Regions from separate parts of the Mesorhizobium sp. J428 genome, predicted to be linked through region 1. Evidence: predicted binding sites of a transcription regulator. Region 1 holds the regulator's gene; the other holds the start of a gene.
The links. Region 1 encodes LexA, which represses DNA repair genes until DNA is damaged. Its sites were predicted from a motif close to TGTTCNNNNTGTGTTCNG; they were not measured.
Positions count from the first base shown of each region.

Region 2: the regulator LexA is predicted to act here: its motif matches at 1,896-1,913, upstream of LRS09_RS04825 (putative DNA modification/repair radical SAM protein).

Region 1 is NZ_JAJOMX010000001.1:5,003,753-5,007,960, forward strand. It holds gene moaC (cyclic pyranopterin monophosphate synthase MoaC) at 1-310, shown strand, start outside; gene glp (gephyrin-like molybdotransferase Glp) at 315-1,517, shown strand; gene lexA (transcriptional repressor LexA) at 1,648-2,361, shown strand; gene LRS09_RS25220 (ComEC/Rec2 family competence protein) at 2,387-4,208, opposite strand, start outside.
Region 2 is NZ_JAJOMX010000001.1:954,059-958,266, forward strand. It holds gene LRS09_RS04815 (aspartate aminotransferase family protein) at 1-150, shown strand, start outside; gene LRS09_RS04820 (glutamine synthetase family protein) at 458-1,765, shown strand; gene LRS09_RS04825 (putative DNA modification/repair radical SAM protein) at 1,915-3,150, shown strand; gene LRS09_RS04830 (UdgX family uracil-DNA binding protein) at 3,150-4,208, shown strand, end outside.

The DNA.
Region 1 (4,208 bases):
CCGCATCGCCGGCATTATGGCGGCCAAGAAGACGCACGAACTGATCCCGCTCTGCCACCCGCTGCTCCTCGACAAGGTGGGCTTGGAGATCGAGCCCGATGCAGCCCTTCCGGGCCTGCGCGTCACGGCGACTGCGCGCGTCACCGGCAAGACCGGCGTCGAGATGGAGGCATTGACCGCGGCTTCCGTCGCCTGCCTCACCATCTACGACATGGCCAAGGCCGTGGACCGCGAGATGGAGTTGACGGGCATCCGCCTGGTCGAGAAGACCGGCGGCAAGTCGGGCGACTACCGCCGGACGAACGGCTGATCCAATGGCGCTGATGCCGGTGAAGGACGCCCTGGCCCGCCTCCTCGACGGGGCTGCCCCGCTCGCATCCGAAACCGTCGCGATCGGCCAGGCCGCGTGGCGCGTGCTCGCCACAGACATCGCGGCGCTGCGCACCCAGCCGCCCTTCGACGCCTCCGCGATGGACGGCTATGCGGTCCGCGCCGCCGACGTCGCATCGGTGCCCGCGACGCTGCGTGTCATCGGCGAGGCGCCGGCCGGCAAGGGGTTCACGGGCACGGTTGGCCCCGGCGAAGCGGTCCGCATTTTTACCGGCGCACCGGTTCCTGCCGGGGCCGACGCCGTGCTGATCCAGGAGAACACGCGCCTCTCGCCCAATGGTGTGGAAGCATTGGAGCCCGTCGCGGCCTTCCGCAACATCCGCCGGCAAGCTCTCGACTTCCGCGAAGGTGAGCCTCTGCTCGAGGCGGGCCGGCTCCTCGATCCCGCCGCCGTCTCGCTGGCGGCTGCCGCCAACCACGCGGCGCTGCCGGTCATCCGCAAGCCGCTGGTCGCTATCCTCGCCACGGGCGACGAACTGCTGCCGCCGGGCAGCGAGACCGGGCCGGACCAGATCATCTCCTCGAATGCCTATGGCGTGGCTGCCGTGGTCGAAAAGATGGGTGCCGTCCCCCTCGATCTCGGCATCGTACGTGACGACCGCTCTGGGATCGCCGCGGCGATAGATGGCGCACGCGCAGCGGGCGCGGACATCATCGTCACGCTCGGCGGCGCCTCGGTCGGCGACCACGACCTGGTGCGCGAGGTGCTGAGTTCTGCCGGTATGACGCTCGACTTCTGGAAGATCGCGATGCGGCCCGGCAAGCCGCTGATGTTCGGCCGATTGGGCGACGTGCGGGTGCTCGGGCTCCCCGGCAATCCGGTGGCCTCTCTCGTCTGCTCGCACCTTTTCGTCGCGCCGCTCGTCGCGCAACTGGGAGGACGGCCCCATATGTTGGACATTCGGGACGCGGTTCTGGGTGTCGACATGACCGAAAACGACCAGCGTGAGGACTATGTCCGCGCCCGTGTCGAGAGTCGCGACGGCCAACTCGTTGCAGCGCCCTTCCCTGTGCAGGATTCTTCGATGCTGCGGATTCTGGCCGACGCCAACGCCCTCATCGTCCGTCCGCCCTTCGCTCCCGCAGCCCCTGCGGGCTCTCCCTGCCGCGTGGTTCTGCTGCGATGAGAAGCCGGCTCGGCAAATAGCCTGAACGAACGGTAAACAAATTCACTAAAATTTAAGCGGTTGCAGAACACATATCGAACAGATAGTGTTTGTTCTGGTTTTGTTTGTCTGGCGATTCTTGGAGGGCGAAATGCTGACGCGCAAGCAACACGAGTTGCTGATGTTCATCCACGAGCGGATGAAGGAGTCCGGCATTCCCCCTTCCTTCGACGAGATGAAGGAGGCGCTGGACCTTGCCTCGAAGTCCGGCATCCACCGCCTGATCACGGCGCTGGAGGAGCGCGGCTTCATCCGCCGCCTGCCCAACCGGGCGCGCGCGCTGGAAGTCGTCCGCCTACCGGAATCGATGTCTCCCGCCCTCGCCGGCCCGCGCAAATTCTCCCCGAGCGTCATCCAGGGCAGCCTCGGCCAGAAGCCGGCCGAGCCGCCGCGCGCGCCCGTTGCCAGCAACGATGCGGGCAGCGCGATCTCGATCCCCGTCATGGGCCGCATCGCGGCCGGCGTGCCGATCGACGCCATCCAGCACCAGACCCACGCGATCATGGTGCCGCCGGAAATGCTGTCGGGCGGCGAGCACTATGCCCTTGAAGTGAAAGGAGATTCGATGATCGAGGCCGGCATCTTCGACGGCGATACGGTCATCATCCGCAACACGAACGCGGCCACCCCCGGCGACATCGTCGTGGCCCTGGTCGACGAGGAAGAAGCCACACTCAAGCGCTTCCGCCGCAAGGGCGCCTCGATCGCTCTCGAAGCCGCCAACCCGGCCTACGAGACGCGGATCTTCGGCCCGGACCGGATCAAGGTGCAGGGTCGTCTCGTCGGCCTCATCCGGAAATACTGAGCGTCGCGAAGAGCCGACGAGTGGTTCAGGAAGCCGGCTTCGTGCCGGCTTTTTTGTTTGCGGGCTCGTAAGGAGCCATGCCTCTGGCGGCGCGCGAGAAGCGGCGGTGGTCGTGCCAGGGACGCGTGCCGGACAGGGCGTAGGTGACGGAAGCGTTTCCCACACCGTCGAAGCGGATCTCTGCGCTGCCGTCCAGCGCAAGCCGTCGCGCGGTGATGATTTGCACTTTGCTGTGCGGGCAGGGATTGGCAGCCGTCGGATCGGCGATGACGATTACGCTCGCCGTGTCGCAGGCCTGCTCGGCGTCGGGCATCGTCAACGCATGAGCGACCACGGCTCCCGACTCATGTTCGACCCGGCACAGGTCGCCCGCGCAGAAGAATCGCGCCGGAGAAATATCCATGACGGTGCCAGTGGTTCCGGCTTCCGTCTCCTTTGCCGGCTTCATGATACCGGTTGCCATCGTCGCCCGCGACCAGTCTTCGACCGTAAACGCATTCGGACGGTCGCGGTTGACTGCCAGCATGCCGTCCCGCGTCCTGATCCCGACCAGTCGCGCATCCTCGGAGACGTAGGCCTGCGGCAATTCGCGAAGCGTCAGGCTTGCAAAGCCCACGACGGCGAGCGGGACCGCGAGCAGTCTCACCGCGGTCGTCGTGGCAAGCGTGAGCGGCACCAGCGCAAGCGCGAGCAGGACAACGGAAGCGGAGGGAACCGCGCCGATCGCATCGACCGGCGTGCGCTCGGCGAGCCAGCGGACGATGGCAAGTGCCAGCGACAGCCCCTGCCCCATGATTATGAAGACTGGCCCATCGAGGCCGAAAGGCATCAGCACCATTCCGGCCACCGCCGCCGGCATCACGACGACCGAAAACACGGGCATGGCCGCGAGGTTTGCGACAAGGCCGAGCGGCGAGACACGCTGGAAATGCCAGGCGCCGAAGATGCCGGTCGCGACGCCGGCGATCAGCGACGTGGCCGCCAACCCCGCGGCGTAGAAGACGACCGTTCGCGCAATCCGCAGGAGCGCGCCACGCTGTGCAGGATTCGGTTGTGCTCGGCGCGCTCTGCGTTCCGCCCACCAGCCATAGGCGGAAACGAGCGCGGCCGTTGCCGCGAACGACATCTGGAAGCTTGGCCCGACGACCTCGTGCGGCGAGAGCACGATGATGATCAGGGCGGCGATCGCCAGGTTGCGCATCGTCAGCGCCGCGCGATCGAAAAGCAGCGCGACCAGCATCACCGCGATCATTAGGAAGCTGCGCTCGGCGGCGACCTGCGAACCTGAGATAAGAAGATAGGCGGCAAGTGCTGCCAGCGCGCCGACAGCCGCGTATTTCCGCACCGGATGGCGCGAGGCAAATCCGGGAAAGGCGGCAAAGCCGAGCCGCAGCGACCCGATCACCACGCCCGCCACCAGCGCCATGTGCAGGCCGGAGATCGACAGCACATGCGCGAGCCCGGTGATGCGCAGCGTCTCGTTGACATCCTCCGGGATTCCCGCACGCACGCCGGCGACGAGCGCGGCCGCGATCTCGCCCTCGGGCCCACCGATATGGCCGCGGATGCGCCCGGCAAGCGCGAGGCGCCGCGCTTCGATCCAGGCTTCCACGCGCGCGCGCAACGAACTCTCGTCCGCCGCCGGCAAAACCTCAGGCCGCTTGAGAAAGAAGCCGCTCGCGCCAATCCGGTCGAAATAGCTTTCGAAAGCGAAATCGTAGGAGCCGGGACGCAACGGCCCGAGCGGCGGCGCGAGCCGCGCCAATCCCGTCACCGCAGCACCCGGCTCAAGGCCCGGCGGCGCGGATCGGGCCGTCAGGCGCACGCGGTCGGGCTGATAGCGCAAC
Region 2 (4,208 bases), 4.0 Mb from region 1:
GAAGCCGCAATCCATGTCGGCCTCGTCAACCGCGGCTGCCTGATCGCACCGTTCCACAACATGATGCTGGTCTCGCCCGCGACGAAGAAGAAGCAGGTCGACCGGCTGGTGAAGGCATTCGGCGAGATTTGCCAGGAGTTGGCGGGGTGAGGGAATTGCGGGCGGCAGAGACAACGGACACCCCCCTCTGGCCTGCCGGCCATCTCCCCCTCAAGGGGGGAGATTGCCTGTCACCGCGACCTTCGCCATTCTCCATAGACCTGGAAGGAACGGTGCCGCCGAAAATGCCAATCTCCCCCTTGAGGGGGAGATGGCCGGCAGGCCAGAGGGGGGTAAACTTCTGCAGACCGGACTATCCTTGGAGGCACGCCGTCCATGACCTCCCCCCTCCGGCTCCACCCCCGCCGAAGCCCAGGCTTTCCTTGATGCCCATCCCGAGATCGAAGCCATCGACATCGTGCTGACCGATTCCAACGGCGTCGGCCGGGGCAAGATCGTCCGCCGGCATGAGCTGATGTCGCTCTACCGGGGCGGCCGGCACATGCCGATCTCGGTGCTGGGCCTCGACATCACCGGCGAGGACGTGCACGAGACCGGCCTGATCTGGGATTCTGGCGACGAGGACCTGCGCGCCTGGCCGATCCCCGGTACGCTGAAGCCGCTCCATGGCACCTCCCCTGCCCGCGCGCAGGTGCTGATGTCGATGCATCTGCTCGACGGCACGCCGATGACGTCCGACCCGCGCCATGCGCTGGCGGCACAGGTGGCGCGGCTGAACGCGATGGGGCTGAAGCCCGCCGGCGCCTTCGAACTCGAATTCTTCCTGCTCGCCAACGACCGCGACGCAGACGGCCGCGTCCGCCCTGCTTCCGCCGTGCTCGACGGCCGCCGCTCGCCCAAGACCGAGGTTTATTCGGTCGACCACCTGCACGGCATGGAGCCGCTGTTCTCCGACATCTACGCCTCGGCGAAGGCGCAGGGAATCCCGGCCGAGACCGTCATCTCCGAATATGCGCCCGGCCAGTACGAGCTGACGCTCAACTACCGCACCGACATCATGCAGGCGGCCGACGACCTGGTGATGCTGAAGCGCATCGTGCGCGCCGCCGCCCGCCGCCACGGCGTCACCGCCTGCTTCATGGCCAAGCCCATCGCCGACTATGCCGGCTCGGGCATGCACCTGCACGTCTCGATGCGCGACGAGGCGGGACAGAACGTCTTCACCGAGGCGGTCGGCGAGAAGTGGTCGCCGCGCCTGCTCCATGCGCTCGGCGGTCTGGCCGCGACGATGGCGGAATCGATGCTGGTCTTCGCCCCGCACGCCAACTCCTGGCGCCGCTTCGTCGCGCAGTCCTATGCGCCGGTCGCGCCGACCTGGGGCGTCAACAACCGCTCCGTCGCGCTGCGCGTGCCGGCCGGCGACGCGAAGAACCGCCGCATCGAGCACCGTCCCTCGGGGGTGGACGCCAACCCCTATCTCGTCGCCGCCACCGTGCTCGCCGGCATCGTGAAGGGCCTCGAGGAAAAGCTCGATCCCGGCCCGGAGGTCGAGGGCAACGGCTACCAGCAGGCCGCCGGCCACGCGCACAACATGCCGGCCGACTGGCGCGAAGCGATCATGCGGGCGAAGGCGTCGGCCTTCCTGGAGGACGCACTCGGCAAAGACATGCACCGCACCTTCACCGCGATCAAGGAAGCCGAGTATCTCCGCGTCGCCCGCACGGTGAGCGAACTCGACTACCACCTCTATCTGCACGAGGTGTGAAAAAAAACGCCGCTAAGTTGCGCTGGCGTCGCCGCGCAACGCGCCCCAGATTCGCTGACGTGCACGGAGAAGGCTGGCGATCTCCAAAAAATCGACGCGTATTAAAATTGTGAATAGCGCAGGCGCTTGTCGGAACATATCATGAACAGATGCCAGCGCCCACAGTTCGCGAAAAGCTCGCCATCCTCGCCGACGCCGCCAAATACGATGCCTCGTGCGCCTCGTCGGGCGCGGACAGGCGCGACTCGCTGAAATCGGGCGGCATCGGTTCCACCGAGGCCACCGGCATCTGCCATGCCTATGCGCCGGACGGCCGCTGCATCTCGCTGCTCAAGATCCTGCTCACCAACTTCTGCATCTACGACTGCGCCTACTGCATCAACCGCTCGTCCTCGAACGTGAAGCGTGCCCGTTTTACAATCGACGACGTCGTTACCCTCACGCTCGACTTCTACCGCCGCAACTATATCGAAGGCCTATTCCTCTCCTCCGGCGTCATCCGCTCGCCGGACGAGACCATGGCCGAGATGGTCGAGGTTGGCCGGCGGCTGAGGCTCGACCATGCCTTCGCCGGCTACATACACTTGAAGACCATTCCGGAAGCCTCGCAGGAACTCATCGAGCAGGCGGGGCTCTATGCCGACCGGCTGTCGATCAATGTCGAGCTTCCCACCGACGAGGGCGTGCAGCGCCTGGCGCCTGAGAAGCGGCCGCAAACCATCCGCCGTTCGATGGCCGGCCTGCGCGAGAAGCTGGACGCGGCGGCCGAGCCGACATTGCGCACGAAGCAAAGGCCGCGCTTCGCGCCGGGCGGGCAGTCGACGCAGATGATCGTCGGCGCCGACCCGACGCCGGACGCGACGATCCTGAAGACCAGCGCTCGGCTCTACGGCTCCTACCGTCTCCGTCGGGTGTATTACTCCGCCTTCAGCCCGATCCCCGATTCGTCCGCTGCGCTGCCGTCGATGAAGCCGCCGCTGATGCGCGAGCACCGCCTCTACCAGGCAGACTGGATGATGCGTTTCTACGGCTTCGAGGAGCGCGAGATCCTGGCCGGCCGGCCCGACGGCATGCTCGATCTCGCCATCGATCCGAAGCTCGCCTGGGCGCTGGACCACCGCGCGATCTTCCCGGTCGACGTCAACCGCGCGCCGCGGGAACTGCTGCTGCGCGTGCCGGGCCTCGGCACCAAGGCGGTCAAGCGCATCCTCGCCTCGCGCATCCACCGCCGGCTGCGGCTGGAGGACGTCGGACGCGTCTGCCAGTCGATTGCAGCGGTTCGGCCCTTCATCGTCGCCGAAGGCTGGTCGCCCGGCGGAACGATCGATTCCGAACGCCTGCGCGAGGCGGTGGCGCCGAGGGCCAGACAATTGGAGCTGTTCTGATGGGAATGGTCGAGAAGCGCCCGCTCTCCGCGCACCATGCAATCCTGCTCGCGTCCCAGACCGATTTTTCCGGCTGGCGTGAAGCGGCGCGGGCGATGGCGCTGAATGGGGTCGACCCGGCGGATATTGCGTGGTCGGTGGAGGGCGAGGACACGGGGGACCTGTTCGCCGCACCGCCGGAGTCGACGCCGCTGCCGGCAATCCCGCCGGGCGCCGAACTCCGTGTCCCCCGTCGCTTCGTCGACCTCGCCGAGGCCGTGATCTGCCATTCCGACCCGGCCCGCTTCGGCTTCCTCTACCGCATCCTCTGCCGGCTCCAGCGTGAGCCGCATCTGCTCGACGTCGCCACTGATCCCGACGTGCGAAAGCTCGAGGAGATGGACAAATCCGTCCGCCGCGATATCCACAAGATGCGCGCCTTCGTCCGTTTCCGGCGCATCGCCGACGAAACCGGCGAGCGCTTCGTCGCATGGTTTGAGCCGGCGCATTTCATCGTCGAGCGCAACGCACCCTTCTTCATGCGCCGGTTCACCGGCATGCGCTGGACGATCCTCACGCCCCATGCCACGGCCGACTGGGACGGCGAGCGGCTGGCGATCGGTCCTGGCGCCTCCAAGGCCGACGCGCCGGCCGAGGATGCAGCGGAGGAGCTGTGGCGCACCTATTTCCGCTCGATCTTCAACCCGACCCGGCTGAAGGTGAAGGCGATGACCGCCGAGATGCCGAAGAAATACTGGCGCAACCTTCCGGAGGCCTCGCTCATTCCTGACCTGATCGCTGGCGCGGAAAAGTCCGCCCGCGACATGATCGAGAGGATGCCCACCATGCCCGCCCCGCATCATGAGACGGTCCAGGCCAAACACTGGCGCAACCGGCCCGCGGAGACGCAGTCGGACGGGGCGGACGCGACGTCGATCGCCGAATTGAGGAAGGCCGCCACCGACTGCCGCCGCTGCCCGCTGTGGCGCAATGCCACGCAGACCGTGTTCGGCGAAGGCCCCGAGGACGCGCGCGTCGTCTTCGTCGGCGAGCAGCCGGGCGACCAGGAGGATATTGCG